3 regions of the Paraburkholderia sp. RL18-101-BIB-B genome follow, and region 3 is predicted to be linked to each of the others. Evidence: predicted binding sites of a transcription regulator. Region 3 holds the regulator's gene; each other region holds the start of a gene.
The links. The regulator LexA, encoded in region 3, represses DNA repair genes until DNA is damaged. The targets are predictions, from matches to a motif close to ACTGTATNNNNATACAGT.

Region 1 (9,901 bases), on a different contig from region 3:
CTTGCCGCGCGGTACCGCGACGCCGAATTTCCGCAGGATTTCCTTACCCTGGTACTCGTGAATCTTCATGCGTGATTCCCTTCAGTCTGAGAGTTGGATTGAACTTCGTTTCCGCTGCCGTCGTTCATGCCGGACGCGTTGCCGCCCTCGCCTGTCTGGCGGACTGCCCCGTCGCCTGACGATGCCGCGCGATCCGCTGTATACGGAGCGCGGCCATACCAGCGCGGATAAAACTGCTGCACCGCCTCGCCGTCGAAACGCAGCGCGTGGCAGCGTCCCAGCTGGAATGGCGGTTTATCGTTGGAATGCTCACCTGTGCTGTTAGACGATCCGTCTCCTGAACCTGCGTTCGCGCCCGACGCGCCGTCACCGGTGTTCCACACTTCGCCGGCGAATGCCTGAATCGCGGCGGTCGGCAGGATCGCGCACAGCTCGGTGAGATGCGTGCAACCCGCCGTGCCGCCCAGCAAACGGGCAGACTCGCGACGGAAGTTTTGGCGGAGATTGAGCCCGATGAGGGCACGGTAGGCGGGATTGCTGACTTGGCACAAACCAGGATAGGGCACCCAGTCGGACGACGCCTCGGCGTCGACGACATTGAGCTTGCGATCGATGGTGATGCGAAGCCAGAGTTCATGGATCGGCTGACCATTGGGCCGGACGCCCGACGCAAGCACCACATCGCGCGGTTTTTCGTCGGTCAAGCACGCTTCCACATCCCACAGGCCATCGGCTCGCTCATAGGCTTCCGCTCTGATTGCGCGACGATGGCGCAACTGACGGGACACTGGCGGGGAGAGCGGCATGCGGGAAGGAAAGGCCGGATTGGAAAACCCACGAATTTTAGCATACTGGGTATTTGGGACAGGTCCGATTGCGCACGGCCGCGCCGCAGGCGGCTGAGCGCGGAAGTCGCTGTCTTAAAGGGCTTGCGCGCCAATAAAGCCGCCGCGCTTACTCGCCGGCCCAGTCTTCGTCGATTCCCTTAAGGATTTTGCCGATCGTGGCCCCCGAAAATCCGCGCGAGGCCAGAAAGCGCGTCTGCTTCGCCCGTTCGGCGGGCGTTTCGGGAAGCCGGCCGAATTTCTTTTGCCAGACGGCGAGCGCACGAGCCAGTTCCGTTTCGCGCAATTGCGCGCTGGCTTCTTCGACGAGCGTCTGGTCGACCGAATGCTGCTTCAATTCGCCGACGATCCGGCTCGCGCCCAATCGCGACGAGCGCCGATGAATCAGACTTTCGGCGAAACGCGAATCGGACAGCCAGTTTTCGGCTTCGAGTGCGTCGAGCAAGGTGTCGAGCGAGTCGGTTTCCTCGACGAACGGCTTCAGCTTGCGCGCCAGTTCGGTACGGCTGTATTCACGGCGGGACAGATAGCCGAGCGCGCGGCCTTTTAACGACCGTGCCGGACGTTGGGATTTTTTGGCTTCGTCTTGCCCGGGTTTCGCTTCGCCTGGGACGCGACGCGAGCGAGTGTAGGTGGTTTCGGAGGGATCCGAGCCTACGGGCGGGGAGGATTCAAACTGCGCGCGCTGCGGATTGCGGCCCGCAGCGCGGTCATGTGCGTCGAACGATTCGAATGGATCGAACGACTCGTCGTCTTCATCACGCGGGCCGTCCGCGTGGCGTCCGGAATCGGACAACGGCCGGCCCTTGCGTATCACGTGATGGTTACTCTTCTTCGTCCGCGACTTCAGCGCCTGCGCCGGTCACGGCTTCCGCCATGGCATTCACGCCCAGCGACTCACGGATACGGTTTTCGATCTCGCGAGCGATATCCGGATTTTCGCGCAGGAATTCACGCGCGTTGTCCTTGCCCTGACCGATACGTTCGCCGCTGTAGCTGTACCACGCGCCGGCCTTGTCGACGATCTTGGCCTGCACGCCCAGGTCAATGACTTCGCCCTGACGCGAAATACCTTCGCCGTACAGGATGTCGAAAATCGCCTCGCGGAATGGTGGAGCAACCTTGTTCTTCACCACCTTCACGCGCGTTTCGTTGCCGATCACTTCGTCGTTCTTCTTGATCGAACCGATACGGCGAATGTCCAGACGCACCGACGCGTAGAACTTCAGCGCGTTACCGCCCGTGGTGGTTTCCGGGTTGCCGAACATCACGCCGATCTTCATACGGATCTGGTTGATGAAGATCACGAGGCAGTTCGTGCGCTTGATCGTGCCGGTGAGCTTGCGCAGCGCCTGCGACATAAGACGCGCTTGCAGACCCGGCAGCGAGTCGCCCATTTCGCCTTCGATTTCAGCCTTCGGCACGAGTGCCGCGACCGAGTCGATCACGATCATGTCGATCGAGCCCGAACGCACCAGCGCGTCGGCGATTTCGAGCGCCTGTTCGCCGGTGTCCGGCTGCGAAACCAGCAGGTCGTTCACGTTCACGCCGAGCTTGCCCGCGTACTGGATGTCCAGCGCGTGTTCCGCGTCGATAAACGCCGCCGTGCCACCGAGCTTCTGCATTTCGGCGACGACCTGCAACGTCAGCGTGGTTTTACCGGACGACTCCGGGCCATAAATTTCGACCACCCGGCCACGCGGCAAACCGCCGACGCCCAACGCGATGTCGAGGCCGAGCGATCCGGTTGAGACCACCTGGATATCTTCGACCGCCTCACCTGCGCCGAGCCGCATGACCGACCCTTTGCCGAACTGCTTTTCGATCTGCGCGAGTGCGGCAGCGAGTGCCTTGCTCTTTTCAGCAGTCAGTCCAGCCGAGCCTTTCTTGCTTTCTTCCATGAATCGTCCTTTGCTATGATGAACGGCGTCTGAGGCGGATGTGCAGCCCCGAGTTTCAACCTACTCGTGAAGGACAGCACACGAAACCCAGACACTGTATAAAAAAACAGTAGTTTTGGCAAGCACGATTCTCATGCGAACGCGCATTTTTACTGTCGCGCTGCCCAACTACCCACAATAATTTTCGGAGACCGCTGTGCGCCGGGGGACACCCCGCGGCGCCGGCAAGGCCAGGCTTGCGCACCATGCGAATTCTGATTGCCGAAGACGACAGCATACTCGCGGACGGTCTGGTTCGATCACTCCGCCAATCGGCCTATGCCGTCGATCATGTGAAGACCGGCGTCGAGGCTGACACCGCGCTGTCGATGCAAACTTTCGACCTGCTGATTCTCGATCTGGGCCTGCCGCGCATGTCCGGCCTCGAGGTGCTGCGCCGCCTGCGCGCGCGCAATTCCAACCTGCCGGTGCTGATCCTGACCGCCGCAGACAGCGTCGACGAACGTGTCAAGGGTCTCGATCTCGGCGCCGACGATTACATGGCCAAGCCCTTCGCGCTGAACGAACTCGAAGCACGCGTGCGCGCCCTGACGCGGCGCGGCGCGGGCGGCGGCCCGACGGTCGTACGGCATGGTTCGCTGTCGTTCGACCAGGTCGGCCGGATCGCCTATGTCAACGAGCAGGTGATCGATCTGTCGGCGCGCGAACTGGGTTTGCTCGAAGTGCTGCTGCAACGGATCGGCCGCCTTGTCTCCAAGGAACAACTCGTCGACCACCTGTGCGAATGGGGTGAAGAAGTCAGCAACAACGCAATCGAGGTCTACGTGCACCGCCTGCGCAAGAAAATCGAACCGAGCGGCGTGCGCATCATCACCGTGCGCGGTCTTGGCTACTGCCTCGAGAAAGCGGCGTCGCCGGCGAGCACGAGCGCGAACGCCATGACGACGCCCCCGCCCGCCGAGCCCGAGCCGCCCTCCTCGCCGCCGTCCGGCGCGATGCCGGCGAGCCATCACTACAAATAGAGGACGCCCATGTCCGCGCGCGCAGACCGCGCTACGGCGCACGCGGCGGACCTCGACGAGGCGCGCGACGAGCGCTACGCCAATCCGTTCGCCCCGCCCGACGAAACCGAAGCTGCCGCCGAGGCGCGCCCGCGCTCGCTATTCGGCGAGATCCTCGACTGGATGCTGGCGCCGCTGCTGCTGCTTTGGCCGATGAGCCTCGCTGTCACGTATCTGGTCGCCAAGTCGATTGCAAACGGCCCGTTCGACCGCGCGCTGGAAACCGACGCGTACGTGCTCGCGCGCCAGATTCATCCGGTCAATGGCGTGGCGGAACTGACGCTGCCCGACTCCACGCGCGACTTTCTGCGCGCGGACAATGTGGACAGCGTGTTCTATCAGGTGCTCGGCACGCGCGGCGAACTGGTGGGCGGCGAGCGCGACATGCCGCTGCCGCATGAGGAAGACCGGCCGCAGCCGGGGCTCGTCGAATTTCGTGACGACGTGCTGCGCGGCAACGATATCCGCGTCGCCTATACGACCGTCGAGTTTCCGCAGACGCCCGGCGCGCAGCCTGTGCTGGTGCAGGTCGCCGAAACGCTCGACAAGCGCAGCCAGCTCGCCAACGACATCATCAAAGGCGTGATCCTGCCGCAGTTCGTGATCCTGCCGCTCGCGATCCTGCTGGTGTGGTTCGGGCTCTCGCGCGGCCTCGCGCCACTGCACGCGCTGCAGGCGCATATCCGCGCGCGCCGCCCGGACGACCTGTCGCCGCTCGAGGCACGCCGCGCGCCGCCGGAAATCGAGCCGCTCGTCACCTCGTTCAACGATCTGCTGACGCGCCTCGAACAGAACATGGAGCTGCAAAAGCGTTTTATCGCCGATGCCGCGCATCAGATGAAAACGCCGCTGGCCGGCCTGCGCACCCAGGCCGAACTGGCGCTGCGCCAGGACGCCTCCGCGGAAGTGCATCGCTCGCTGGAGCAGATCGCCACCAGCTCGGAGCAGGCCGCGCGGCTCGTCACGCAACTGCTGGCGCTGGCGCGCGCTGAGAATCGCATGTCGGGGCAGATTTTCACGCCGGTCGAGGTGACGGAAGTCGCGCGCCACGCCGTACGCGACTGGGTTCAGGCCGCGCTCGCCAAGCAGATGGATCTGGGCTACGAAGCGCCCGAAGAACCCGTCGAAGTGGACGGCAATCCGGTCATGTTGCGCGAAATGCTGTCGAATCTGATCGACAACGCCATCCGCTATACGCCGCCGGGCGGGCGCATCACCGTCAGGGTCAGGCATGACGCGCCGGCGCGGCTCGTTTATCTGGAAGTCGAGGATACCGGGCTCGGCATTCCAGTCGCCGAGCGTTCGCGGGTGATCGAGCGCTTCTACCGGATTCTCGGCCGTGAAGGCGACGGCAGCGGCCTCGGACTCGCGATCGTCCGCGAGATCGCGACCATGCACGGCGGCGAGCTGACGATCGACGACAACGTCTACCAAACCTCGCCGCGGCTTGCCGGCACGCTCGTACGCGTCAGCTTGCATGTGCACGAACGGGCCGGGACTTACCCTAACGCAACTTGAACACGCAAATTTGCCATTTCGATATTGAGATAACTTGAGAGCAAATTAGCCGGGCTTGACGCCAGATCGCCGCGTGTTGGACAAAAACCCACAACACACGCCAGGCTGCAATTTCACCCCGCCACGTCAGTACGCCGTAAGTTTCCACTCCAATAATCGGTTCCACGGGAACGCCGTTACCGGCGAACCGCGTGCATATCAATATTGGAGACGACATATGGCTACCGTTGGCGGGCAAATCTCGCACGTGCCGATGACGCGCGAAGAGAAGCGGGTGATCTTCGCATCGTCGCTGGGTACGGTTTTCGAGTGGTACGACTTCTATCTGGCCGGCTCGCTGGCGGCCTTCATTAGTAAGAGCTTCTTCTCCGGCGTCAATCCGACAGCCGCGTTCATCTTCACGCTGCTCAGCTTCGCAGCCGGCTTCGCGGTCCGGCCGTTCGGCGCGATCGTGTTCGGGCGCCTCGGCGATATGGTCGGGCGCAAGTACACGTTCCTCGTGACGATCGTGATCATGGGCCTGTCGACGTTCCTCGTCGGTTTTCTGCCGGGCTACGCGGCGATCGGCTTTGCTTCGCCGGTGATCTTCATCGCGATGCGCATGCTGCAAGGCCTCGCGCTCGGCGGCGAGTACGGCGGCGCCGCCACCTACGTGGCCGAACATGCGCCGCCCGGACGCCGCGGCTTCTACACGGCCTGGATTCAGACGACCGCCACGCTCGGCCTGTTCCTGTCGCTGCTGGTGATTCTCGGCGTGCGTACGGCAATGGGTGAAGACGCGTTCGGCGCCTGGGGCTGGCGCATTCCGTTCATCGCCTCGATCATCCTGCTGGGCGTGTCGGTGTGGATTCGTCTGCAACTGCATGAATCGCCGGTGTTCGAGCGCATCAAGGCCGAAGGCAAGACCTCCAAGGCGCCGCTGACCGAAGCCTTCGGCCAGTGGAAGAACCTGAAGATCGTGATTCTCGCGCTGATCGGCCTCACCGCCGGCCAGGCCGTGGTCTGGTACACGGGCCAGTTCTACACGCTGTTCTTCCTGACGCAGACGCTGAAGGTGGACGGCAGCAGCGCCAATATCATGATCGCGATCGCGCTCCTGATCGGCACGCCGTTCTTCCTGTTCTTCGGCTCGCTGTCGGATCGTATCGGCCGCAAGCCGATCATCATGGCCGGCCTGCTGATCGCCGCGTGCACGTACTTCCCGCTGTTCAAGGCGCTGGCGCACTACACCAACCCGGCGCTGGAAACCGCGACCGCGAAGGCACCGATCGTCGTGATCGCGAACCCGGACGAGTGCTCGTTCCAGTTCAACCCGGTCGGCACCTCGAAGTTCACGAGTTCCTGCGACATCGCCAAGAGCGCGCTCTCGAAGGCCGGCTTGAACTACGAGAACGTCGCCGCGCCGGCGGGCACGCTGGCGGAGATCAAGGTCGGCGATACGGTGATCAACACGTATGACGGCAAGGCCGCCGACGCCAAGGATCAAGGCAAAGCGTTCGACAAGACCCTCGCGACGACGCTGAAGACCGCGGGCTATTCGCCGAAGGCCGATCCCTCGCAGATCAACTGGCCAATGACCGTGGTGATCCTGACGATCATGATGATCTACGTGACGATGGTCTACGGACCGATCGCGGCGATGCTGGTGGAGATGTTCCCGACGCGCATCCGCTACACCTCGATGTCGCTGCCGTATCACATCGGCAATGGCTGGTTCGGCGGGTTCCTGCCGGCCACCGCGTTCGCGATCGTGGCGGCGAAGGGCAATATCTTTTCGGGACTGTGGTATCCGATCGTGATCGCGCTCATTACCTTCGTGATCGGCATGCTGTTCGTCCGGGAAACCAAGGACTCGGACATCTACGCGAAGGACTGAAACGTCTGATGACCGGAACAGCTTCTTGAAAAAGTTGTGCGCCGGGGGTTGACAGCCTCCGGCGCCATCCGCATAATCTCGCTTCTTTCGGCGAATTAGCTCAGTTGGTTAGAGCGACGGAATCATAATCCGCAGGTCCGGGGTTCGAGTCCCTGATTCGCCACCAGTTGCAAGAAAAAGCCGCTGATCCGCAAGGTTCAGCGGCTTTTTTGTTTTGGCTTTCCGAACTGCAACTACAGCAACTTCAAGGAGGTTTCTTGATGACGTTCCGCACCGCCACGCTTGCCGTGGCCACCGCTTCCATCGCGTTTCTCAGCGGCACCGCCGCACTCGCCGCTCAGGCCCAGACACCGCCCGACAGCCAGTGGCGCGCGAGCGCGACCACGCTGTCCACGCTCTTGCAGGACGGCTACAAAATCGTCGCCGTCGTGAATGGCGCCCATGGCAGCGCGGGCCCGGCCGACACGATTTTCGTCCAGCGCGATCAGAGCGCCTTCAAATGTATCGACCCGCAGCAGCCCGACGCGAAAACGAGAACATCCGTCGCGCCGCCTGCATGTTTCGAGTTGGTGCCGCCGTCGGGAGCGTCGGGGACGCCCGAGTCGAAGTAGTCGCCACGCGGCGTGCGGAAGCGCGCCGTCAACGCCCCACTTAACCCAATCGCGCGCCGGCTATCACCGATCCACCAGCCGGCTCAGATTGCCCCGTACGCGTTGCAACAACGCGATCAACTGCTTCTCTTCCTCTTCAGTAAAGCCGTTCAGCGCTTCGAGCGCGACTTCGTCGCCGACTTTGCGCGCCTTGCCGAGCGTGCGCTCGGCCTTCGGCGTCATGTGCACCTGGCGTTCGCGGCGGTCCTGCGGATTGGCAGTCCGCTCGATCCAGCCGCCCTCTTCCATCCGGTCGAGCAGACGACCCGCCGAAATCGGCGCGACTTCGAGCAGGTCCGCGAGCCGCGCCTGATTGGTGTCGCCGTAATGCGCGAGGTAGGCCAGCACGCGGCACTGCGCGCGCGTCAGATCGACTGAAGACTTCGCGAGGTCGTCGAAACGCTTGCCCGTCAGGCGGCCGACGTCGGAAATCAGAAAGCCGAAGCGCTCATCGAGTTGGGTTTTCATGCGCGGATTATACGAAAGGCTTTCGTTTTTCAGGGTTGAAACGGGCGCAATTCACGCTCCGCATAATTCCCGATGGCAGACACGCGCGCAACCGATATACTAAGCATGCTTACTATATCGACGACCCCGCTCATTCATGTCTTCCGACAACCCGGCGGCCAGCGCCGCCGCGCCGCTCAACCGCCCGATGATCACCATCTCGATCATGCTGGCGACGTTGATCCAGACGCTCGACAGCACGATCGCCAACGTGGCCCTGCCGCATATGCAGGGCACGCTGTCCGCGTCGCAGGATGAGATCACGTGGGTGCTGACCTCGTACATCGTCGCCGCCGCGATCGCCACGCCGCTCACCGGCTGGCTGTCCGACCGGCTGAGCGTCAAGCGCCTGCTGATCTTCGCGATCGGTGGCTTCACGGTGTCGTCGGCGCTGTGCGGTTTGTCGGAGACGCTCACGCAAATCGTCGCGTCGCGTTTGCTGCAAGGGATTTTCGGCGCGTCGCTGGTGCCGCTGTCGCAATCCATCCTGCTCGACATCAACCCGCGCGAGAAGCAGGGCCAGGCCATGGCGGTATGGGGCATGGGCGTGATGGTCGGGCCGATTCTCGGGCCGACGCTCGGCGGCTGGCTCACCGACAGCTACAACTGGCGCTGGGTGTTTTTCATCAACGTGCCGATCGGCGCGTTCGCGCTGTTCGGCGTGGCGACCTTCCTGCCTTCGCGCGAGCCGAAACATGACGCGAAGTTCGACGCGTTCGGCTTCGCCACGCTTGGTCTCGCCATCGGCGCATTGCAGGCCATGCTCGATCGCGGCGAGCAACTCGACTGGTTCGGCTCGAACGAAATCGTCATCGAGGCGCTGCTTGCGGCCATCAGCTTCGCGTTTTTCCTCGTGCACACGGCCACCGTCGGCAAGAAATCGTTCTTCAAATACGAGTTGCTGAAGGACCCGAACTTCGCCACGGGGACGTTTTTCATCTTCGTGATCGGCGCGGTGATGTATGCGACGCGCGCGTTGCTTCCGCCCATGCTGCAAAACCTGATGAATTATCCGGTCGCGACCACCGGCCTCGTCACCGCGCCGAGCGGCGCGGGCACGATGGTCGCGATGCTGATCGCCGGGCGCCTGCTGAGGCGGATCGACGCGCGGCTCCTGCTGCTCGCGGGCTTCCTGATCTCGGCGTTCGCGCTGTGGCAGATGATGCATTACACGATCGTGCTGTCGGCATCGGACATCGTCTGGCCTGGGGTGATTCAGGGCTTCGGACTCGGTCTCGTGTTCGTGCCGCTGAGCGCGCTGACCTTCTCGACGCTCACGCCGGAACTGCGCGCGGACGGCACCGCGACATACAGCCTGATGCGCAATATCGGCAGCAGTATCGGGATTTCGATCGTGCAGACGCTGATGACGCGCAACACGCAAGTCTCGCATGCGGACCTCGCGGCGAATATCACGCCCTTCAATCCCGCTATCCAGCCGATGCTCAATAGCGGATCGAACTACGACATGGCCGCATTGAATGTGTCGATCACTCAGCAGGCGTCGATGATCGCCTATCTGAACGACTTCAAGCTGATGTTC
Region 2 (9,901 bases), on a different contig from region 3:
CGCGCCAAGCTGCTCGACAATATGGTGCCGCTGACCGAACACGCGGTTCAGCGGATGTTGCAGGGCGGCCAGTACGCCTGGGCTAAACGCACGCTGGACAAGGAGTTTCCGGATGTCGTCGCGATTCTGATGCGGCAGGCGGGCGAGTTCGGCTTCGGCTTCGCGGCCCGCTCGGAATGGACGCCGGAAGAACTCGCCAAGCAGTGCCGCGACTGGGCGGCGGCGATCGTCAAGGAAGCGGAAGGCGACGCCGTGCTGATCGACCCGCTCGCGGCGCAGATCAAGAGCGCGGCGCAGGACATTCAGGCGCTCGAGGAAGTCATGCAGACGCCGGCGTGGCGGCTGGTGGAATCGCTGCGTCAGCGCGTCTACGAGGCCAAGGTGGCGTGCGAAACGAGCGTGGGTAGCACCGCGCGCGAAAAGCTCGGCGAACTGCGCGGGCTGCTGCGGCTCGGCATTTCGCACGGCTCGTTCCAGAAGCAGGAAGCGCAGCAGATCATGGAGTTCCTGCGCCTGCTCAAGCCGGAGATTTTCGTGGAAGAGCCGTACGACGTGTTTTCGCGGATGGCGGCCTGGCTGCGTAATTTCTTCGTGCCGCCGCGGCCGGCGCCGCAGCAACAGCAGCAACGGCAGTCGCGCTGACGCTAAAGACCCTCGAAAACCTCTACAACGGCGGCAACCCGCCGCCGCTCAAGAGACGTATCGCCTACCAACGGACCAGGCCAACGGTCTTCACCCGCGTCCGTTGCTCAACGTTGATCGCGTTACCGCTGTTACGCACGGGAGCGCGCGCCGTCGCGCTCTTAATCCCACATCTTCCTGAGTTTCGCCCCGATTTCGATCTTCGCCTGCGCCGCCGCGGCCAGCCCGGCCGCCGTGGGCGCGCTCGGAACCGGCACGCGCGGCCATGCATAGGCGTCGAAGAGCGGCATCAGATGCGCGGGAATGAAGCGCGTACGCGACGCCCACACGTGACGATCGCCCATATGCGTCTGGTTGTGCACGTAAAAGCGCTGCGGCACGACGATATGCAAGTCCTCTTTCGCGCGCGTCATCGCCACGTAGAGGAGACGCCGCTCCTCGTCGATTTCCTCTTCGCTGCCGGTGCCGAGATCGGACGGAATGCAGCCGTCCACGCCGTTCAGCACGAACACGTTGCGCCACTCCTGCCCCTTCGCCGAATGGATCGTGGAGAGGATCAGATAGTCTTCGTCGATGAGCGGCACACCGGATTCGTCGCTGGTGGCGTCGGGTGGATCGAGCGTCAACTCGGTCAGAAAGCGTTCACGCGATGGATACGTGCCCGCGATGCTCTCCATCTGCAACACGTCCGCATGACGGATCGCCGCGTCCTCGTGATTGCGCTCGAGATGCGGCTCGTACCAGCGCCGCACCATTTCGAACTCGGCGGGCCACGGCGTCTGGCGCCCGTACACGCTCGACATCAGCTTGACGAACGGATGCCAGTCTTCTTGTGCGCGAGCCGGCGCGGTGAAGGCAGCCAATGCGCCGCCGGCGGTGTCGGCCGGATTGCCGCTGCCCGCGCGCGCGACGATCTCGTCGAGCACCTTCGCCGCGGTGGCCGGCCCGACGCCCGGCAGCAACTGCACGACGCGAAAGCCGGCGACGCGGTCGCGCGGATTTTCCGCCCAGCGCAGCACGGCGAGCACGTCTTTCACGTGCACCGAATCGAGAAACTTCAACCCGCCGAACTTCACGAACGGAATGTTGCGCCGGGTCAGTTCGATCTCCAGCGCGGCGCTGTGATGCGCGGCGCGGAACAGCACCGCCTGCGACTTGAGCTTCATGCCCTGTTCGCGCGCTTCCAGCACTTGCTCGACGATGTAGCGTGCCTGGTCGGCTTCGTCGGCGACGGTCACGAGACGCGGGCGCTGCGCCGACGCCTTGTCGGTCCACAAATTCTTCGTGTAGCGCTCGCTGGCCAGTTCGATCACCGCGTTCGACGCCGCCAGGATCGGCGCGGTCGAGCGGTAATTGCGCTCGAGCGTGACCTGTTTGGCCGGCGGATCGAAGTGCGCGGGGAAATCGAGAATGTTGCGCACGGTCGCGCCGCGAAACGAATAGATCGACTGGGCGTCGTCGCCGACCACGGTCAGGCCGCGGCCGTCCGGCTTCAACGCGAGCAGGATCGACGCCTGCAAGCGGTTGGTGTCCTGATATTCGTCGACCAGTACGTGGTCGAAGCGCGCCGACAAGTCGGCGGCGATTCCCGGCTCGGCGGCCATGTGCGACCAGTAGAGCAGCAGGTCGTCGTAGTCGAGCACGCTCTGTTTCTGTTTCGCCTCGACGTAGGCCGCGAACAGCATGCGCAGATCGGCCTCCGATTCACGGCACCACGGGAACGCCTTGTCGAGCACCTGGCCGAGCGACGCACCGGTGTTCACGACGCGCGAGTAAATCGCAAAGCACGTGCTCTTGGCCGGGAAACGCCGCTCTTTCGCCGACAAGCCGAGTTCGTGGCGCACGAGGTTCATCAGGTCGGCGGAATCCTCGCGGTCGTTGATCGTGAAGGCCGGCGCGAGGCCGATCAGATCCGCGTACTCGCGCAACAGCCGCGCGCCGACGCTATGGAAGGTGCCCGACCACGTCAGTCCTTGCGCCAACGCGGCTCGCGAACCGAGCGCCGCGCCGGCGATGCGTGTGACGCGCCGGGTCATTTCGAGCGCCGCGCGGCGCGAAAAGGTCAGCAGCAGGATGCGGCGCGGATCGGCGCCCTTCACCACCAGATTGGCGACCCGGTGCGCGAGCGTGTTGGTCTTGCCGGAACCGGCGCCCGCGATCACCAGTAGCGCGCCGAGCGGCGCGGTGGGCGTGTCGGCGCCGTAGTCGACGGCTTCGCGCTGCGCGTCGTTGAGCTTCGCCAGCCAGGCGGCGGTGTCGGACGTCGGGGACGTCGGGGACGTCGGGGACGTCGGGGACGTCGGGGACGGCGGGGACGTCGGGGACGGCGAGGGAGGCGCGGATTCGGCGACTGAGAGCACGATTGATTTGGGCGTTGGATGGATTCAGAGCGGCGACGCATACTGTATATCCATACAACTAGCGCAGACAAGCGACCCTTTTTTAGCCGCACGCCCTGTCTGCATTTTCAAGCGGCCGCACGGGCGAAGACCAGCGCAAAAAGAATGGCCCGTCGCACGAATGCGCACGGGCCATCTTTTGCCGGCAGAACATCGCGAGACGTTCATGCGCCCCGCGTCTGCCGCTGCCGCTGCCGCTGCCGCTGCCGCCAAGCCTGCTATTGCTTCTTCGCGTCCTTCACATTAGCGTCGGCGCTGGCCTTGTCGGCGTCGGCCTGCGCATCGGTCTTCTTCTTGTCGGCCTTGGCCTGCGCGACGGACGCCTTCTTGTCCGCCTTCGATTGTTCCTTGGCCGCCTTCTTGTCGGCATGGGTAACCGGCGCCGCGGCCGGATCGCTAGCCTGCGCGAACGCACCCGACGACAGGCAACCCGCGATCAACGCGGCGACAAGCGTGGTCTTCGTGGACTGGGTAATGCTCATGCGATACCTCCGTTGAAACGAGATGCCCGGACCTGAAAATCCGTTAAAGCGGCCGCGGCGGCAAAGCGCGCCGCCACGCCGCTTGATCAAAACTCGGCCTTAGTGCTTGACGTCGGCGCCGTCCGACTGGTCGCCCGTCTGGCCTTGCATGTTCATCTTCATCTCGTTGTTGGCGGTCTGCTTATCCGCCTTCTGGTTGATCTTGGCGTCGCGCACCTGTTCCTTGTACTGAACCTTGGCGGCCTTCTGCTGATCCTTGAGCTCCGCCTTGGATGCCTTTTTCGACGCGCGATATTCGGCGTTAGCCTTCGCATTGGCGTCGCGCTTCTGCACCAGCGGATCGGTCGAGCCCGACGCCGTCAGACGCGTCGGCGGCGGCGTCACCGGCTGCACGCCCTGCGCGGCAGGGGCGGTCGCGGTATCGGCGCCTTGCATCTGAACCTGCGGCTGGCCGTCCGTACCCGCTGCCGGTTGCGCGGTCTGCGCAAGCGCGGCCGTGGAAGCAAGAGCCGTAAGGGCGGTACCGATCAGAAGCGTACGAATCTGGGTCATGGCTAATCCTCTCTAAAGTTGTTGTGACGCGGGCGAGCTGTCCGGCGCTGCGCATTTGAGCCGCTGCATTTGAGTCACTGCATGAGCGCGCTCTGCGCGCCTCGCCCGGTCTGCTCGCTGCCAGATAAAAATCCAGCAGGCTTTCCCTATTGATCTGCACTTTACGAGTGAAGTTCATGTTTTACGACCGTCGTTACGGAACGTTTCACTTTCCGACAATCGCATAACATCTGCTTGCAGATGCTCACACGACGACGGCGCGCACCGCGAACTTCATCTAGGGCAAGCTTCTGGCTTATGATGCGAACCCTTTGCCTGAAGGTGCAAACGCCATGCCCAACCTCGATTTCACGCTCACCGGCGACTACGTCGAACTGCACAATCTCCTGAAGATAACGGGGCTGGCGGACAGCGGCGGGTCGGCAAAAATGATGGTCGCGGACGGTGCGGTCACCGTCGACGGCCGGGTCGAAACGCGTAAAACCTGCAAGATCCGCGCGGGTCAGGTTGTGCTGCTCGGCGATACGCGGATCGCAGTCCACGAGGCTTGACACGCGGCCCGTCGCCCGCAGTCCGAAAACTCGGAGCAACGTGCGCACCAAAATCGTGCCTCTTCCATCGACATCGCCGCGCCCAAGCAATAAGCTGTCAGTTTCGACAAACAAATAATCGGCTGACATACCCGGCTGGCGCCTGCCTCATGCATTCGCCAAGGCTCATCGAGCCGCCGCCCTCGCCTCCGCCCGCGCGCTCGTCGCGCCCGCCGTCGCGCTGTCGCCACTTCCGCCGCCAAGCGCTCCATGACTCAATCCGGCATCACCCGGGTGGCCGCCCGGCCGCCGACCCTGACCCGCCACGCGGCGGACACCGCGCGGCTCGCCGCGCCGCTCGCCATCGCGCAACTCTCGCAAATGGCGATGGGCGTCACCGACACGATCCTGCTCGGCTCGCTCGGCCCCGACGCGCTCGCGGCCGGCGGCCTCGGCGCGAACCTGTTTTTCGTGGTGGTCACGCTGCTGCAAGGCGTGCTGACCTCGGTCAGCGTGAGCGTGTCGCACGCGCGCGGCGCTCAGGACGAAGGCCGCGTGCCGCACATCTATTGGACCGGCTTTGTGCTGTCCGTGCTGCTGTCGGTGCCGGCGTTCTTCCTGCTCTCGTTCGCCACGCCGATCCTGCTCGCTTTCGGCGAACCTGCGCTGCTCGCGCGCAACGTCGGCGAATATGCGGCGGTGCTGCGCTGGGGCGCGCTCGGCAGCCTGATCGGGGTCGGCCTGATGCGCTCTTTCCTGCCGGCGATCGGCGCGGCCAAACGGCTGTTGTGGGTGTCGCTGGTGAGCGTCGGCGTGAACGGTTTTCTCAATTACGGCCTGATCCACGGCGCTTATGGCCTGCCGCGGCTCGGTTTTCTCGGCTCGGCTGCCGCGACCTCGATCACCGTCTGGTTGAGCGCGCTCGTGTTGATGGCGCTGTTGCATTTGCGCCCGCGCTATCGCCATTTCGTCGTCGCCACGCGGCCCGACGTGCCGCTGATGGGCGAACTGTTCGGCATCGGCTGGCCGGTCGCGATCACCTACGGCGTAGAGTCGACGCTCTTTCTCGCCACCGGCCTGATGGTCGGCCTGCTAGGCGAGTCGCAACTGGCCGCGCATCAGATTGCGTTGAACGTCGCCTCGGTGGCCTTCATGGTGCCGCTCGCGATCGGCCAGGCGGCCAACGTGCGCGTCGGCTTCTGGTCCGGCGCCGGCCAGCCGCTCGCCGCGCGCCACGCCGGTTTTGTCGCGCTCGCGCTCGGCGTCGCTTTCATGACGCTGTCGGGCCTCGTGCTGATCGCCGCGCCGCACTGGATCGTCGGCCTCTATCTGCATCTCGACGATCCGGCCAACGCTGCCACGGTCACGCTCGCGAGTTCGCTGCTCGGCGTGGCGGCGATCTTCCAGATCGTCGATGGCATGCAGACGGTCGGCTCCGGCTGTCTGCGCGGCCTGAAAGACACCCGCGTACCGATGATCGCCGCCGCCTTCGGCTACTGGGTGATCGGTTTTCCGACCGGCTACACGCTGGCGTTTCACTTCGGCCTCGGCGCGCGCGGTTTGTGGTGGGGACTCGCGGCCGGCCTCGCGAGCGTCGCGCTGCTGATGACGCTGCGCTTTCATAAACTGAGCTTGCGGCGCGTGCCGGCCACGTCTAGCGTGTCGCCGGTTAAATCCGCCTGAAGCCGAGCTTGAGGCGCGTATTCGCCACGCTCGCCACGCCGCCGGGCAAACGCGTTCAAAGCTGAACTAGCGCCGCTGGTCTCATCATGCGCGGCGCGCCGCCTGCCACATCGGTTTGAAGTCGCACTTGTAGCGCATCCCAATGCGGCCAGCACGGCGCCGGGCAAACGCGTTCAAAGCTGAACCAACGCCGCAGTCCACCCACGCTCGCCACACCGCCCGCCAATCCCGTTTGAACGATGCCCGGCTGGTTGCACGCGCAACCATCGGCGCACGGGAAATACGCCGCGAACGGTAAAATGCAGCGTTCCGGCCAATGGACGCGCACCCGCGCCCATGTGCCGAAAACCCGCTCGCGCGCCTCAAAAAGGCCAGCGCCGCCCGAAGGCTCATCACCCGCCATCAAGGCTTGCCGCTCTCACGCGGCAGACTCTCGCAAGCGCGCCGCCGGTGGCGCGCCGCTCGACCGACCCTGCTTCTCGCGCTAAAACATAACCAAGGACCACCCGTCATGCTTGCCCGCGTCACCCGTCTTTTCCCGCTCTGGGCCGTGCTCGTTTCGATTGCCGCGTACTTTTCGCCCGCCTCGTTCTCCGGCATCGCGCCGCACGTCACCACGCTGCTGACGATCATCATGCTGGCGATGGGCGTCACGCTCTCCGTCGCCGATTTCCAGCGTGTCTTCACGCGGCCCGCGCCGGTGATCGCCGGCATCGTGCTGCACTATCTCGTCATGCCTCTGGCCGCCTGGGTGATCGCCAAGGCGTTGCGCATGCCGCCGGATCTCACCGCCGGCATGGTGCTGGTCGGTAGCGTGGCAAGCGGCACGGCGTCGAACGTGATGATCTATCTGGCACGCGGCGACGTGGCGTTGTCGGTGACGATCAGCGCGCTGTCGACGCTGGTCGGCGTCTTCGCGACGCCGCTGCTCACGCGTCTTTATGTGGACGCGTCGATCGCCGTCGACGTACACGGCATGCTGATGAGCATCCTGCAGATCGTCGCGTTGCCGATCGTGGTCGGCCTGATCGTCAATCATCTGTTCGGCAAGATCGTGCGCAAGATCGAACCGATCCTGCCGCTGATTTCGATGGTCGCGATCGTGCTGATCATCGGCGCGGTGGTGGGCGGCACACAGAAGAGCATCGCGTCGGTCGGCCTCGTGGTGATGCTGGGCGTGGTGCTGCATAACGGCATCGGTTTGCTCGGCGGCTATTGGGGCGGCCGTCTGCTCGGTTTCGACGAAGCCGTGTGCCGCACGCTCGCGATCGAAGTGGGCATGCAGAACTCGGGCCTCGCCGCGACGCTCGGCAAGCTCTATTTCACGCCGATCGCGGCCTTGCCTGGCGCGTTGTTTTCGGTGTGGCACAACCTCTCGGGCTCGCTGCTCGCCGGGTACTGGGCGGGACGTCCCGCGAAAGGCTCCACGCATATGGATGGCGAGCGGGTGTTGAACGCCGGACGCGGGTAACAGCAAGCCGCGAGGCGCGCCGCGCGTGTCGCGATTGCTTCACGACCCCGACGCGTGCAGCGTGCACGATCGGCGTTCAATAGCAGCTTCTGCCGGTGCGTCCACGACGTATCGGCAGAGCGCGCAACGTGCGCAGTCGAACGCGAAAGTCCAGTCGCCGCGATCGCGTGCAAGAACGAAAGCCCATCGGCCTGATTCCCCTTAGAATGCATTTCTCGACAGCGTGAGCCACTCATGCGCTGTCGCCATGACAAGCCTGCAAACTAGGGGAAAAGCGTGCCGTCGCATCAAGATCAAAGCTGGGCCGCACTGAAACGCACGTGCGCGTTTAGCATGCCCCGAAGGAAGTCCCCTTGGGGGACAACGAGACAATTCTTCCTGCTGTGTTGCGCAACGGTATTTTTGACTGCCTGCGCGACCAGGCCGCCCGCCACCGCATTCGACCGCGAGGTCACTCACGCACTCCCCGCCACGGAAACGACTCCGCTGCACACGGCGCTCACGCCGCTCGAAGCGGCACATCCGGGTCAATCCGGCTTCCGGGTTCTCGCGAGCGGCACCGACGCGTTGCAGATGCGCATCGCGCTCGCGCGCGCCGCGACCAAAACGCTCGACATGCAGTACTACATCGCCAACGAGGACACCACCGGCAAGCTGCTGCTCGGTGCCGCGCTCTATGCGGCCGATCACGGCGTGCGGGTGCGCATGCTGGTCGACGACCTGAATTTCAAGGACATCGATCGCGTGATGGCGGGCTTGAACTCGCACGACAACATCGAGATTCGCGTCTTCAATCCGTTCGGCAGCGCGCAGGAAGGCGTGTTCCAACGCACCACCAACGTGTTCACGCAGATCGGCCATTTCACGCGCCGCATGCATAACAAGGCGATGATCGCGGACAACCAGATCGCGATCGTGGGCGGCCGCAATCTCGGCGACGAATATTTCAGCGCGAGCGAAACGCTGCAGTTCCGCGATCTCGACGTGCTGGCCGCCGGCCCGATCACCGCCGACGTCTCCGCGAGTTTCGACGACTACTGGAACAGCAGCATCGCCTATCCGTTGCGCGTGCTGAACAAGCAGAAATTCGACGCAAAGGAATTGGACCAGACGCGCGACGAGTTGCGTCAGCATTGGCGCACCAACGCCGATCCGTACAACGCAAAACCGCTGAACGCCACTCCGCTCGCCTCGCAGATCGCCAACGATCAACTCGGCTTGACTTGGGCCCCGGCCGAGTTCAAAGCGGACTTGCCCGAGAAGATCGTGCATCCGTCGCCGGATTATGTGAGTCCGCCGATGCAGCGGCTCGGCGAATTGATGCGCGATGCGCAGAAAGACTTCCTGATCATTTCGCCCTACTTCGTGCCGCACGATGCGGGCGTCAAGGCGGCCGGCGAACTGACGCATCGCGGCGTTCGCATCGCCGTGCTGACCAATTCGCTCGCCGCCACCGACGCGGTCGCCGTGCAGGCGGGCTACAGTCCGTATCGCGTGCCGCTCCTGAAACAGGGCGTCGAGTTATACGAATTCAAGCCGCAGCAGAACACGCCGACCGCGGGCGTTGCCGGCTCGCGTTCGCGCGCCAGTCTGCATGCCAAGACGTATGTGATCGATCGCAAGATTCTGGTGATCGGCTCGATGAACCTCGATCCGCGTTCGGCCAATCTGAACACCGAACTGGCGCTGGTGATCCACAGCCCGCCGCTCGCCGAACAGGTCGCGCAAATCTTCGGTCGCGCCACCGGACCCGAGGAAAGCTATCGCGTCACGCTCGCGGACGAGGCGCAGTTCGCTTATCTGCGCTCGATCGGCGCACCGCTCTCGCCGCTCGTGTGGACCGACGTCGAAAACGGCATGCGCCGCACCTACATATTCGATCCGCAGGCCGGTTTGTACCGGAATGCGCTAACAGGTCTATTCTCCCTATTGCCCGTCAACGCAGAACTTTGAACAGCGGAGTGGAACATGACAGAAGACGTACGAATGGAGCGTGACACGTTCGGCGAGATCGCCGTGCCGAACGCTCGTCTATGGGGCGCGCAGACTCAGCGCTCGCTGCAGAACTTCCGCATTTCGACCGAGAAGCAATCGCCTGAACTGATCACCGCGCTGGCCGTCATCAAGCGCGCCGCCGCCGAA
Region 3 (9,901 bases):
GGCGCAACAAAAAACAAACCCAAAACTTGAGCAGGCGCTGACGCGCGGGGATCTCGCAATCCGTCAGGCGAATTCGGCGCGGGCCACGGCGTTGCTGCGCGCGTTGGGCAAGATGATCGTGGACGCGTCGGCGACGATCGGCGTGGAAGCCTTCACACTGATTCCCGACGGCGACAAGATCTACGATCCGGCCGATGGGCTGTGGCCGCAGGAACTGCAGATCTCGCTCGACGGTCCCGTCGAAGAAGCCGATCCGGACGAAGTGCGTACGGTCCGTCTGATCGCCGACGATCCGGGCACGGTGTTCCGGGTCGAGTGGCAGCGCGCCGACGGCAAGATCGGGCGTCAGGACGGCGGCCCATTCGCCACGGTGGCGTTTATCTCCGACGTGGACATTCCGTGGACGGACGACGAGGACTAAGCAAGCCCGGTTCGCGACAGGCGCCGATGCCAGGTTGATTGCGGGTATCGGCGCCTGTGGTGCGTGGTTGTCGAAAGCCGGAAAACCTACTTCATCATCCGGCGCCGAAACAGAATCGCCGACACGATAAACCCGCCCACCGCATACGCGGCCAGCACGGCCACATGCCACAGCGCATTGTCGACGGGCCGGCCCAGCATGGCCGGCCGCATCAAGTCGACGGCATGCGCCAACGGCAACAGCTGGGTAGCGCCTCGCGCCACTGCGGGCAGTTGCGACACCGGAAAGAACACGCCGGATAGCAACAGCATCGGCGTCAACACCAGCGTCTGGTAAAACATGAAGAAGTCGTACGAAGGCGCAAGCGCTGTCACGACCATCGCGACGCTCGCAAACGCGAGCCCGGTCAGCACAATGACCGGCAACGCCAGCAGCATCGACGGAAAATTCGCGTAGCCCAATGCGCCGGCCACCAGCATGATCGCCGCGCCCGAGAGCACCGCCTTGCTGGCCGCCCAGATCACCTCGCCGAGCACGATGTCGCCGAGCGTCAGCGGCGTATGCATGATCGCTTCCCAGGTGCGTTGCACGTGCATGCGCGAGAAGCCCGAATACATCGACTCGAAACTCGCCGACATCATCACGCTCGAGGCCACCGTGCCCGCCGCGAGAAACGCGATATACGACACGCCGTCGACATGCCCCACCATCAGCCCCAGCCCGAAGCCGAGGCCGAACAGATAGATCATCGGATCGGCCAGGTTGCCGAACATCGAGGCGATCGCGAGCTTCTTCCACACCAGATAGTTGCGGCGCCACACGGCGATCCAGTTGCTTGCGTTCGCGGGAAAGGCGGCGAAGGCTTCCTGTTTCGACGGCGTATCGCCCGGGGTTTCGTAAGTGCGTGCGTCCATTGCGTGTCTCGTGCGGTGTTCCTCTACGGAACTTCCTTTTGGGGTGTCTTTGTATCTGTAGCGCGTTGCGTGCGAGTCCGGTCTCGATGCGCCTCTAATCCTGCATCTCGCGACCGGTGAGCCGCAGGAACACATCCTCCAGATTCGCCGGTCGATGCAGATAGCGCAGATCCGCGCGCTGCTTGAGCCGGGCATGCACCGGCTGCGCGTCGTTGACATAGCAGAACAGCGTCTCGCCGCTGATCTCGGTGCGCTCGACGAGCGGCGCCAGTTCATCGCGCAACGCCACCGGATCGGGCCCGAAGATCTCGATCACATCGCAACCGATCTCGGATGCGATCAACGCGCTCGGCGCGCCTTCCGCGATCTTGCGCCCTTCCTCGATCACGCACAGCCGGTGGCAGAGCCGTTCGGCTTCTTCCATGAAGTGCGTGGTCAGCAGAATGGTCTTGCCGCGCGCGAGCAAGGAGCGCAGCCGCTCCCAGATCAGATGCCGCGCCTGAGGATCGAGGCCGGTGGTCGGCTCGTCCATGATCAGCACATCGGGATCGTTGACGAGCGCGCGCGCCAACGTGAGGCGCCGCTTCATGCCGCCTGACAATTCGCTCACGCGCGCGTCCGCCTTGCTCTCGAGGCGCGCGAATTCGAGCAGCGACGGCACCATCGCGCGGCATTGCGCGGCGCTCAGGCCGAAGTAGCGGCCGAACACCAGCAGGTTCTCGCGTACCGTGAAGTCGGGATCGAGATTGTCGAACTGCGGCACCACGCCGACGCGCGCCCGCGCCACGCGCGCGCGGCCGGGGATCGGCTCGCCGCACAGACGGATCGTGCCCGCATCCGGTGCCGCGATACCGAGCAGCATGCGCAACGTGGTGGTTTTGCCTGCGCCGTTCGGGCCGAGCAGGCCGAAGCATTCGCCGGCGTTGACATGAAACGACAGTCCATCGACGACCGTTTTTTCGCCGTAGCTTTTTTTGACCTGATGAAATTCGATGGCGGCTTCGGGCATGGATCGAACGAGTCTCCGGAAAAAGACGTGAATGACGCGAATGGCCGGGGGAGGCCGCCTATTCTAGGGCATCGGCGGGACGCTGTTGGTTCGCCCCCGACAGTCCGAAGCGGGTTTCTTGCACTGCGGCATCGGCGCGCGGAGGACCCGCGGGCGGCTCGCGCACCTGTTTAGGGCGTCGTTAAGGGGCAGTTAGCGCACACTTAGCGTTTTCCATCCCTTGCAACCTGAATTGCGGCGCACCATGATTAATTCAGATCGCGCGTCCCGCGCGAAGGGAGAAAAATCATGGCGAGCTACCAGAAAATCCTGCTGTGCTACGACGGCTCGCGTGAAGGCCGCAAAGCACTACGTTGCGGCGCCGACCTGGCGTTGGATCTGAAAGCGGAAACGCACTTGTTGTCGGTCGTCGACATGCGTTCGAGCATTGCGCAAAGCGCGGGCCTGTTGACCGACGTGGCCTGCGGCAGTTTTGAAAAGACCGCGCGCGACATCCTGCAGGAAGGCGTGGACTGGCTCACGGAGCGAGGCGTGAGCGCCCAGGGGCATTTCGCGTTCGGCCATCCGATCGACGAGATTGCCAACCTCGCCAATGAATTGCATGTCGACCTGGTCGTGGTCGGCCACCGCTGCCGCACGGGTTTGTCGCGATGGTGGATGGGCGCGGGCAATACGCCGCTGCTCGACCGTGTCTCGTGCAGCATTCTGGTGGCGTGTTCTTCAGCGCAGGAGCAGCAGCAAGCGGCGGCTTGAGGCGGGCTAGTCACGTGACCGGCCGCCTCGGCCTGACGGCATCAGGTGATCACTCGTTCAGGTTGACCGCGGCCAGCTTCCACGTGAATACGCCCTCGCGCTGGAAGATCGCCGAGTAACGCGCGTCGCCGGCGCCATGCTGGTACGTGACGACGAACTCGTTGAGGCCGCGATAGCCCGCCGTGGTTTGCGGCGGTTGCGGTGGCGCGGAGTTGACATTGGCCGCGTTGCCGTTTGCGGGAGCTGCAGGCGCAGGTGCGGTCGCAGCGGCGTCCGGCGGATTATTCGCGGCCGGGGGCGCGGGTGGCCGCTCGCCCGGATCGCCGCGCGGCGGCATGCCGTTCAGCAAGGCCGCCACGCCGTCCGGTGTGGCATACGCATCCACGAGCGGACCGATCAACGCAACGCCGATCATCGCGCCAATGGCGGCCAATGGATTGCCGTTGCTGTGCGCGCCAAGCCGCCGTGTCAGCAAGCCGGCGACTTGCTCCTTCAGGCTCTCACGCAACGCGGGGAAGTCGACATACTGATTGACGGTTTGCGCGTCGCGCGCATCGGCCGCGCGTTTGAGATTGTTCAGCGCGATGTACGGTGTCGCGTAAGCAAACCCCAGCGCGGCGATCACCACGATCACGATCAGCGTGACGATCAGCGGCCGGGCGGCGCCGCCATGCATGCCGCGCTTGCTGCTGCGTTTGGTACGTTTTGAAACTGCCATCGAGTGGGACTCTCCATCAGGTGTGATCTAACGTGGACCGCAGCCACGCGAAAACGATCCCACGCAATACATCTCTCGCTGTCCCGTTCAAGACACATCAAGACCCATCAAGACTCGAACACCGCCCCATGCACGTTGGCTTCATCGGCGATGCAGCGGTCGATCATGCGGCAAACCGCGTCCATCGTGCCGACCATGATCAGACGCGACGGCCCGTGATAAACCCGCACCGGTGCGCGACGCGCCGGTTCCGCCGTATTCAAGCCCGAATTCAACGACACGCGGGCAAATGCCGGCATCGACGACGGCAGGCTCGGCGCGGCCTCGGGCGAGTCGAACAGCGACGGCGTGCCGAGCGTGGCCGCCTCGATCAATGAGCAGGGCACCAGCTTGCGAAGATGGCGCAGACGACCGAACTGGCGAAAGGGCAGCAGGCGGGCAAGACGTTCCATGAGACTCTCCAGGCGATGCAACGTTGATGCGACGTTGGCGCGGCTTCTTATTTTGTCGAACGGGCGAGAGGGTTAAAACTCGCCGGGGCGGATCAGCCCCACGGCGATACCCTCCAGCGCGAACTCCGCACTGCCGGTTTCAACGAAGATGTTTTCGTAATCGGGGTTCTCGGCGATCAGCTCGAGCCCGTTCGGCCTGCGCTTCAGGCGCTTGACCGTGACGTCGTCACCAAGCCGGGCAATGATGATCTGGCCGTCTTTGGCTTCGCTGCGCTTTTGTACCGCGAGCAGGTCGCCGTCGAAGATGCCCGCGTCGCGCATGGACAGCCCGCGCACCTTCAACAGGTAGTCGGGCTTGCTCGAGAACAGCGCCGGGTCGCACGCATAGTGCTGCGAGATATGTTCCTGCGCGAGGATCGGGCTGCCCGCGGCAACCCGCCCGATGAGCGGCAGCGACAGTTGCATGATGCTGGCGTGCGGCAGCGTGAACTGGTGCGGCGAGTCTTCCGGGCCGGCCAGCAGGCGAATGCCGCGCGATGCGCCGGCCGCGAGTTCGATCACGCCCTTGCGAGCCAGCGCGCGCAGATGTTCTTCTGCCGAGTTGGCCGAGCTGAAACCCAGCTCGGCGGCGATCTCCGCGCGGGTGGGCGGAAAGCCGGTGCGTTCGATAGCCCTGCGGATCAGATCGAAAACCTGCTGCTGTCGTGCGGTGAGTTTGGTCATGGCGCCACTGTATGTATGAACAGGTGACTGTATTTTTATACAGTATTCGGCGCAATTCAAGCTTTACTTTAAGTTCGGGGTGAAGGGTGTCGTTCCAGCGCCGTCAAGCGACGCTCAAACACCCGTTTTCCTGCCGCAACGCCTTATCCAGCTGTCATTACCACTTTTGCGTATTAAAGAATGAAGAAACATTATTTTTAATGATGAAAGCCCTTCGATAGACTGGCCTCCAGTTGGCGCTCATGTGCACGTGACCGCGACGTAAAAAGACACCACACGCTGTTTCAGCGGACACAACGCGGAGAAAGTTGACATGGATCACCAAGGTACGGGGCTGGCAGGCAGGACGAAAAAACTGATCGCGGCACTCGCATTGGGCGCGGCGGGCGCGCTCGGCGTGATGGCGCAGGCGCACGCCGCCGACACGACGCTGCTGAACGTGTCCTACGACCCGACGCGCGAGCTGTATCAGGACGTCAACCAGGCGTTCGGCAAGGAATGGAAGGCGAAGACGGGCGAGACGATCACCTTCAAGCAGTCGCACGGCGGCTCGGGCGCCCAGGCGCGCTCGGTGCTCGACGGCCTGCAGGCCGACGTGGTGACGCTGGCGCTTGCATACGATATCGACGCACTGGCCGGCAAGGGTTTGCTGGACAAGGGCTGGCAGAAGCGCTTGCCGGATAACGCGTCGCCGTACACGTCGACGATCGTGTTTCTGGTGCGCAAGGGCAACCCGAAGCACATCAAGGATTGGGACGATCTGACCAAGCCGGGCGTGTCGATCGTCACGCCGAATCCGAAGACCTCGGGCGGCGCGCGCTGGAACTACCTCGCGGCCTGGGCGTATGCCGAGCATCAACCGGGCGGCAATGATCAGAAGGCCAAGGAGTTCGTCGGCAAGCTCTATAAGAACGCCGGCGTGCTGGATTCGGGCGCGCGTGGCGCGACCACCAGCTTCGTGCAACGCGGTATCGGCGACGTGCTGATCGCGTGGGAAAACGAAGCATTCCTGTCGCTGAAGGAATTTGGTCCGGAGAAGTTCGAGATCGTGGTGCCGTCGGTCAGCATTCTGGCGGAGCCGCCGGTCGCCGTGGTGGACAAGGTCGTCGACAAGCACGGCACGCGCAAGGTCGCCGAAGCGTATCTGAACTTCCTGTATAGCGAGCAAGGGCAGGAGATCGCGGCGAAGAACTTCTACCGTCCGCGTTCGAACAAGGTGCCGGCTGAGCTGACCGCCAAGTTTCCGAAGCTGAAGCTGTACACGGTGGACGATTCGTTCGGCGGCTGGGCCAACGCGCAGAAGACGCACTTTGCCGATGGCGGCGTGTTCGATTCGATCTATCAACCGCAATAACACTGCCGATGCCGGAACCGGCATAGGCAACGAAGCGGCGCGGCAACGCGTCACTCCCAAGCGCGCCCATGGGCGCGCTTTTGGCCGCCAGGGCCCGGCGGCCGGCAACACGAGCATCAACCTGAACGAGTAACGAGCATGACGACGTTGACCTTCCGAAAACCGAGCGCGTTGCCCGGTTTTGGCCTGACACTCGGCATCACGGTGGCTTATCTGAGCCTCGTGGTGCTGATTCCGCTTGCGGCGACCTTTCTCAAGACCGCGACGCTCGACTGGAGCCAGTTCGTGCGGGCGGTGAGTTCGCCGCGCGTGCTCGCGTCGTATCGGCTCACCTTCTTTTCCGCGCTCGGCGGCGCGCTGATCAACGCGGTGTTCGGTTTTCTGGTGGCGTGGGTGCTGGTGCGCTACACGTTCCCGTTCAAACGTATCGTCGACGCCGTGGTCGATCTGCCGTTCGCGCTGCCCACCTCGGTCGCCGGCATTTCGCTCGCGGCCGTGTACGCGGGCAACGGCTGGATCGGGCAGTTCCTCGAACCGCTCGGCCTGAAGATCGCTTTTACGCCCGCGGGCGTGCTGGTCGCGCTGACGTTCATCGGCTTGCCGTTCGTCGTGCGCACGGTGCAGCCGGTGCTCGAAGAGTTCGAGCGTGAACAGGAAGAAGCGGCGGCGTGCCTCGGCGCCTCGCGCTGGCTGACGTTTCGCCGCGTGGTGTTGCCGGCGGTGTTTCCGGCCTTGTTGACGGGCTTCGCGTTGGCATTCGCCCGTGCGCTCGGCGAGTACGGTTCGGTGATTTTCATCGCCGGCAATGTGCCGATGAAGTCGGAAATCACGTCGCTGCTCATCATCACCAAGTTGGAGCAATACGACTACGCGGGTGCGACAGCGCTGGCGGTGGTGATGCTGGTCGTGTCGTTCCTGATGCTGCTCTTCATCAACACTTTGCAGTGGTATTTGCAGCGCCGCACGAGTCGCGGCGGTGCAGGCCCGGCGCCTGCCGCTGCGAGTGTCGCGGCGATCGGTATCGGCGGAGGTGCGCAATGAGCCGCCGCGCCGTGAACGAAGTAAATGGCGTGAACAACGCTGTAGCCGTGGCACCGCGCGCGCCGCTGAACGTCGCGCGCCGGCCCGATCCGGTCACCGAGCCGCCCGTTGTGCGCTGGATTCTGACCGGCGTCGCGCTGCTGTTTCTCGCGCTGTTTCTCGTCGTGCCGCTCGTCGCCGTGTTCTATCAGGCGTTGAACAAGGGGCTCGGTTTCTATCTGGAATCGCTCGCCGATCCGGACGCGCTCTCGGCGATCAAGCTCACCGTGATCACCGCCGCGATCGCGGTGCCGCTGAACCTCGTGTTCGGCCTCGCGGCTTCATGGTGTATCGCCAAGTTCGAGTTCCGCGGCAAGGCGCTGCTGACCACGCTGATCGATCTGCCGTTCTCGGTGTCGCCGGTGATCTCGGGCTTGATCTATGTCTTGATGTTCGGCGCGCAGGGCTGGTTCGGCCCGTGGCTGCAGGACCACAACATCCAGATCATTTTCGCGGTGCCGGGCATCGTGATGGCGACGATCTTCGTCACGTTCCCGTTCGTCGCGCGTGAACTGATTCCGCTGATGCAGGCACAAGGCAACGACGAAGAAGAAGCCGCGCACGTGCTCGGCGCGTCGGGCTGGCAGATCTTCCGCCGCGTCACGCTGCCCAACGTCAAATGGGGCCTGCTGTACGGCGTGATTCTGTGCAACGCGCGGGCGATGGGCGAGTTCGGCGCGGTGTCGGTGGTGTCGGGCCATATTCGCGGCCAGACCGACACCATGCCGCTGCACGTCGAAATCCTCTACAACGAATACAACTTCTCGGCGGCGTTTGCCGTGGCGTCGGTGCTGGCTCTGCTCGCACTCGTGACGCTCGGCCTGAAGCTGCTCGCCGAGCGCCATATGTCGGCGGAACTGTCGGCCGCGCGCGATGTGCCCGCGTACGCCGGGCCCGTCACGCCGCCGGCCAATGCCACACACGCAACACACGCAACACGCGCAACGCAAACAACGCATGCATCGCAGCAACACCCGCTCAAGCAAGGAGAGCTGTAATGGGTATCACCGTTCGTAACCTGCAGAAGCGCTTCGGCGATTTCGTCGCGCTCGATAACGTCTCGCTCGACTTTCCGCCGGGTGAACTGGTTGCGCTGCTCGGGCCGTCGGGTTGTGGCAAGACGACCTTGCTGCGCGTGATCGCGGGACTCGAATACGCCGATGGCGGCCAGGTCGTGCTGCAAGGCCAGGACGTGGCGACGGTCGGCGCACGCGAGCGGGAAGTGGGCTTCGTGTTCCAGCATTACGCGCTGTTCCGTCATATGACGGTGTTCGAGAACGTGGCGTTCGGCTTGCGCGTCAAGCCGCGCAAGGAGCGTCCCTCGGAAGCGGTGATTCGCGAGAAGGTGCATGAACTGCTCAAGCTCGTGCAACTCGACTGGCTCGCGCAACGCTATCCGTCGGAATTGTCGGGTGGCCAGCGGCAACGTATCGCGCTCGCGCGCGCGTTGGCGGTCGAGCCGAAAGTGCTGCTGCTCGATGAACCGTTCGGCGCGCTCGATGCGAAAGTGCGCAAGGAACTGCGCAGCTGGTTGCGGCGCCTGCACGACGATCTGCACATCTCGACGATCTTCGTTACGCACGATCAGGAAGAAGCGCTCGAAGTAGCCGATCGTATCGTCGTGCTCAATCGCGGGCACGTGGAGCAGGTGGGCAGTCCGCAGGACGTGTACGACCATCCGCAAACCTCGTTCGTCTATGAGTTTCTCGGCGCGGCCAACCGTTTGCACGGCAACGTCGACGCGAGCGGTTTCGTGGTTGACGGCGCGGCGCTGCCGGTCTCGATCAAGGCCGATTTCAGCGGCCCCGCGTTCGCCTACGTGCGTCCGCACGATCTGCAGTTGTATCCGCAGGCGTCCGGCCATCGCGAAGGCATCGTCGTCGACGTGCGGCGCGTGGTGACGCTGGGCGGCTCGGTGCGGGTCGAACTCGCGGGCCGCGAGGGCAATCTGCTCGAAGCCGAACTCGATCGCGAAGCGTGGCGCGATCTGCAACTCTCCATCGGCGACGGCGTGACCGCGGTGCCGCGCGCCTTGCGTGTTTTCCCGGCGCAATGAGCGTGCTCAGGCGCGCAGCAACACGACTCGGTGTTTCGATCAAACTCAAATAACTCAACTCTGGCTGAACCGGAGACATCAAGATGAATTTTCAGCAATTGCGCTTTGTGCGCGAAGCCGTGCGTCAGAACATGAATCTGACCGAGGTGGCGAACGTGCTGTACACGTCGCAGTCGGGCGTATCGAAACAGATCAAGGATCTCGAGGACGAACTCGGCGTCGACATTTTCATTCGACGCGGCAAGCGTCTCACGGGCCTCACCGAGCCGGGCAAGGCGGTGCATCAACTGATCGAGCGGATGCTGCTCGACGCCGAGAATCTGCGCCGCGTCGCGCGGCAGTACGCTGACCAGGATAGCGGGCACCTCGTCGTGGCCACCACCCACACGCAGGCGCGTTATGCGTTGCCGAAGGTGATCCG

Region 1: the regulator LexA is predicted to act here: its motif matches at 2,840-2,857, upstream of recA (recombinase RecA).
Region 2: the regulator LexA is predicted to act here: its motif matches at 3,044-3,061, upstream of P0D73_RS34560 (ATP-dependent helicase).

The regions. Positions count from the first base shown of each region.
Region 1 is NZ_JARESV010000029.1:87,550-97,450, forward strand. Features, by position in the region: gene sucC (ADP-forming succinate--CoA ligase subunit beta) at 1-69, opposite strand, end outside; gene P0D73_RS30990 (DUF2889 domain-containing protein) at 66-806, opposite strand; gene recX (recombination regulator RecX) at 955-1,662, opposite strand; gene recA (recombinase RecA) at 1,670-2,746, opposite strand; gene P0D73_RS31005 (response regulator) at 2,992-3,768, shown strand; gene P0D73_RS31010 (sensor histidine kinase) at 3,778-5,325, shown strand; gene P0D73_RS31015 (MFS transporter) at 5,543-7,201, shown strand; tRNA gene P0D73_RS31020 (tRNA-Met) at 7,291-7,367, shown strand; gene P0D73_RS31025 (hypothetical protein) at 7,462-7,812, shown strand; gene P0D73_RS31030 (MarR family winged helix-turn-helix transcriptional regulator) at 7,876-8,319, opposite strand; gene P0D73_RS31035 (DHA2 family efflux MFS transporter permease subunit) at 8,456-9,901, shown strand, end outside.
Region 2 is NZ_JARESV010000038.1:38,647-48,547, reverse strand. Features, by position in the region: gene P0D73_RS34565 (DUF4088 family protein) at 1-642, shown strand, start outside; gene P0D73_RS34560 (ATP-dependent helicase) at 804-2,885, opposite strand; gene P0D73_RS34555 (hypothetical protein) at 3,260-3,523, opposite strand; gene P0D73_RS34550 (hypothetical protein) at 3,623-4,075, opposite strand; gene P0D73_RS34545 (RNA-binding S4 domain-containing protein) at 4,408-4,626, shown strand; gene P0D73_RS34540 (MATE family efflux transporter) at 4,876-6,288, shown strand; gene panS (ketopantoate/pantoate/pantothenate transporter PanS) at 6,800-7,759, shown strand; gene P0D73_RS34530 (phospholipase D family protein) at 8,093-9,712, shown strand; gene fumC (class II fumarate hydratase) at 9,728-9,901, shown strand, end outside.
Region 3 is NZ_JARESV010000002.1:308,104-318,004, reverse strand. Features, by position in the region: gene P0D73_RS04420 (hypothetical protein) at 1-421, shown strand, start outside; gene P0D73_RS04415 (ABC transporter permease) at 508-1,335, opposite strand; gene nodI (nodulation factor ABC transporter ATP-binding protein NodI) at 1,430-2,344, opposite strand; gene P0D73_RS04405 (universal stress protein) at 2,633-3,097, shown strand; gene P0D73_RS04400 (DUF2939 domain-containing protein) at 3,147-3,815, opposite strand; gene P0D73_RS04395 (hypothetical protein) at 3,923-4,267, opposite strand; gene lexA (transcriptional repressor LexA) at 4,340-4,990, opposite strand; gene P0D73_RS04385 (sulfate ABC transporter substrate-binding protein) at 5,304-6,344, shown strand; gene cysT (sulfate ABC transporter permease subunit CysT) at 6,483-7,385, shown strand; gene cysW (sulfate ABC transporter permease subunit CysW) at 7,382-8,422, shown strand; gene P0D73_RS04370 (sulfate/molybdate ABC transporter ATP-binding protein) at 8,422-9,480, shown strand; gene P0D73_RS04365 (CysB family HTH-type transcriptional regulator) at 9,564-9,901, shown strand, end outside.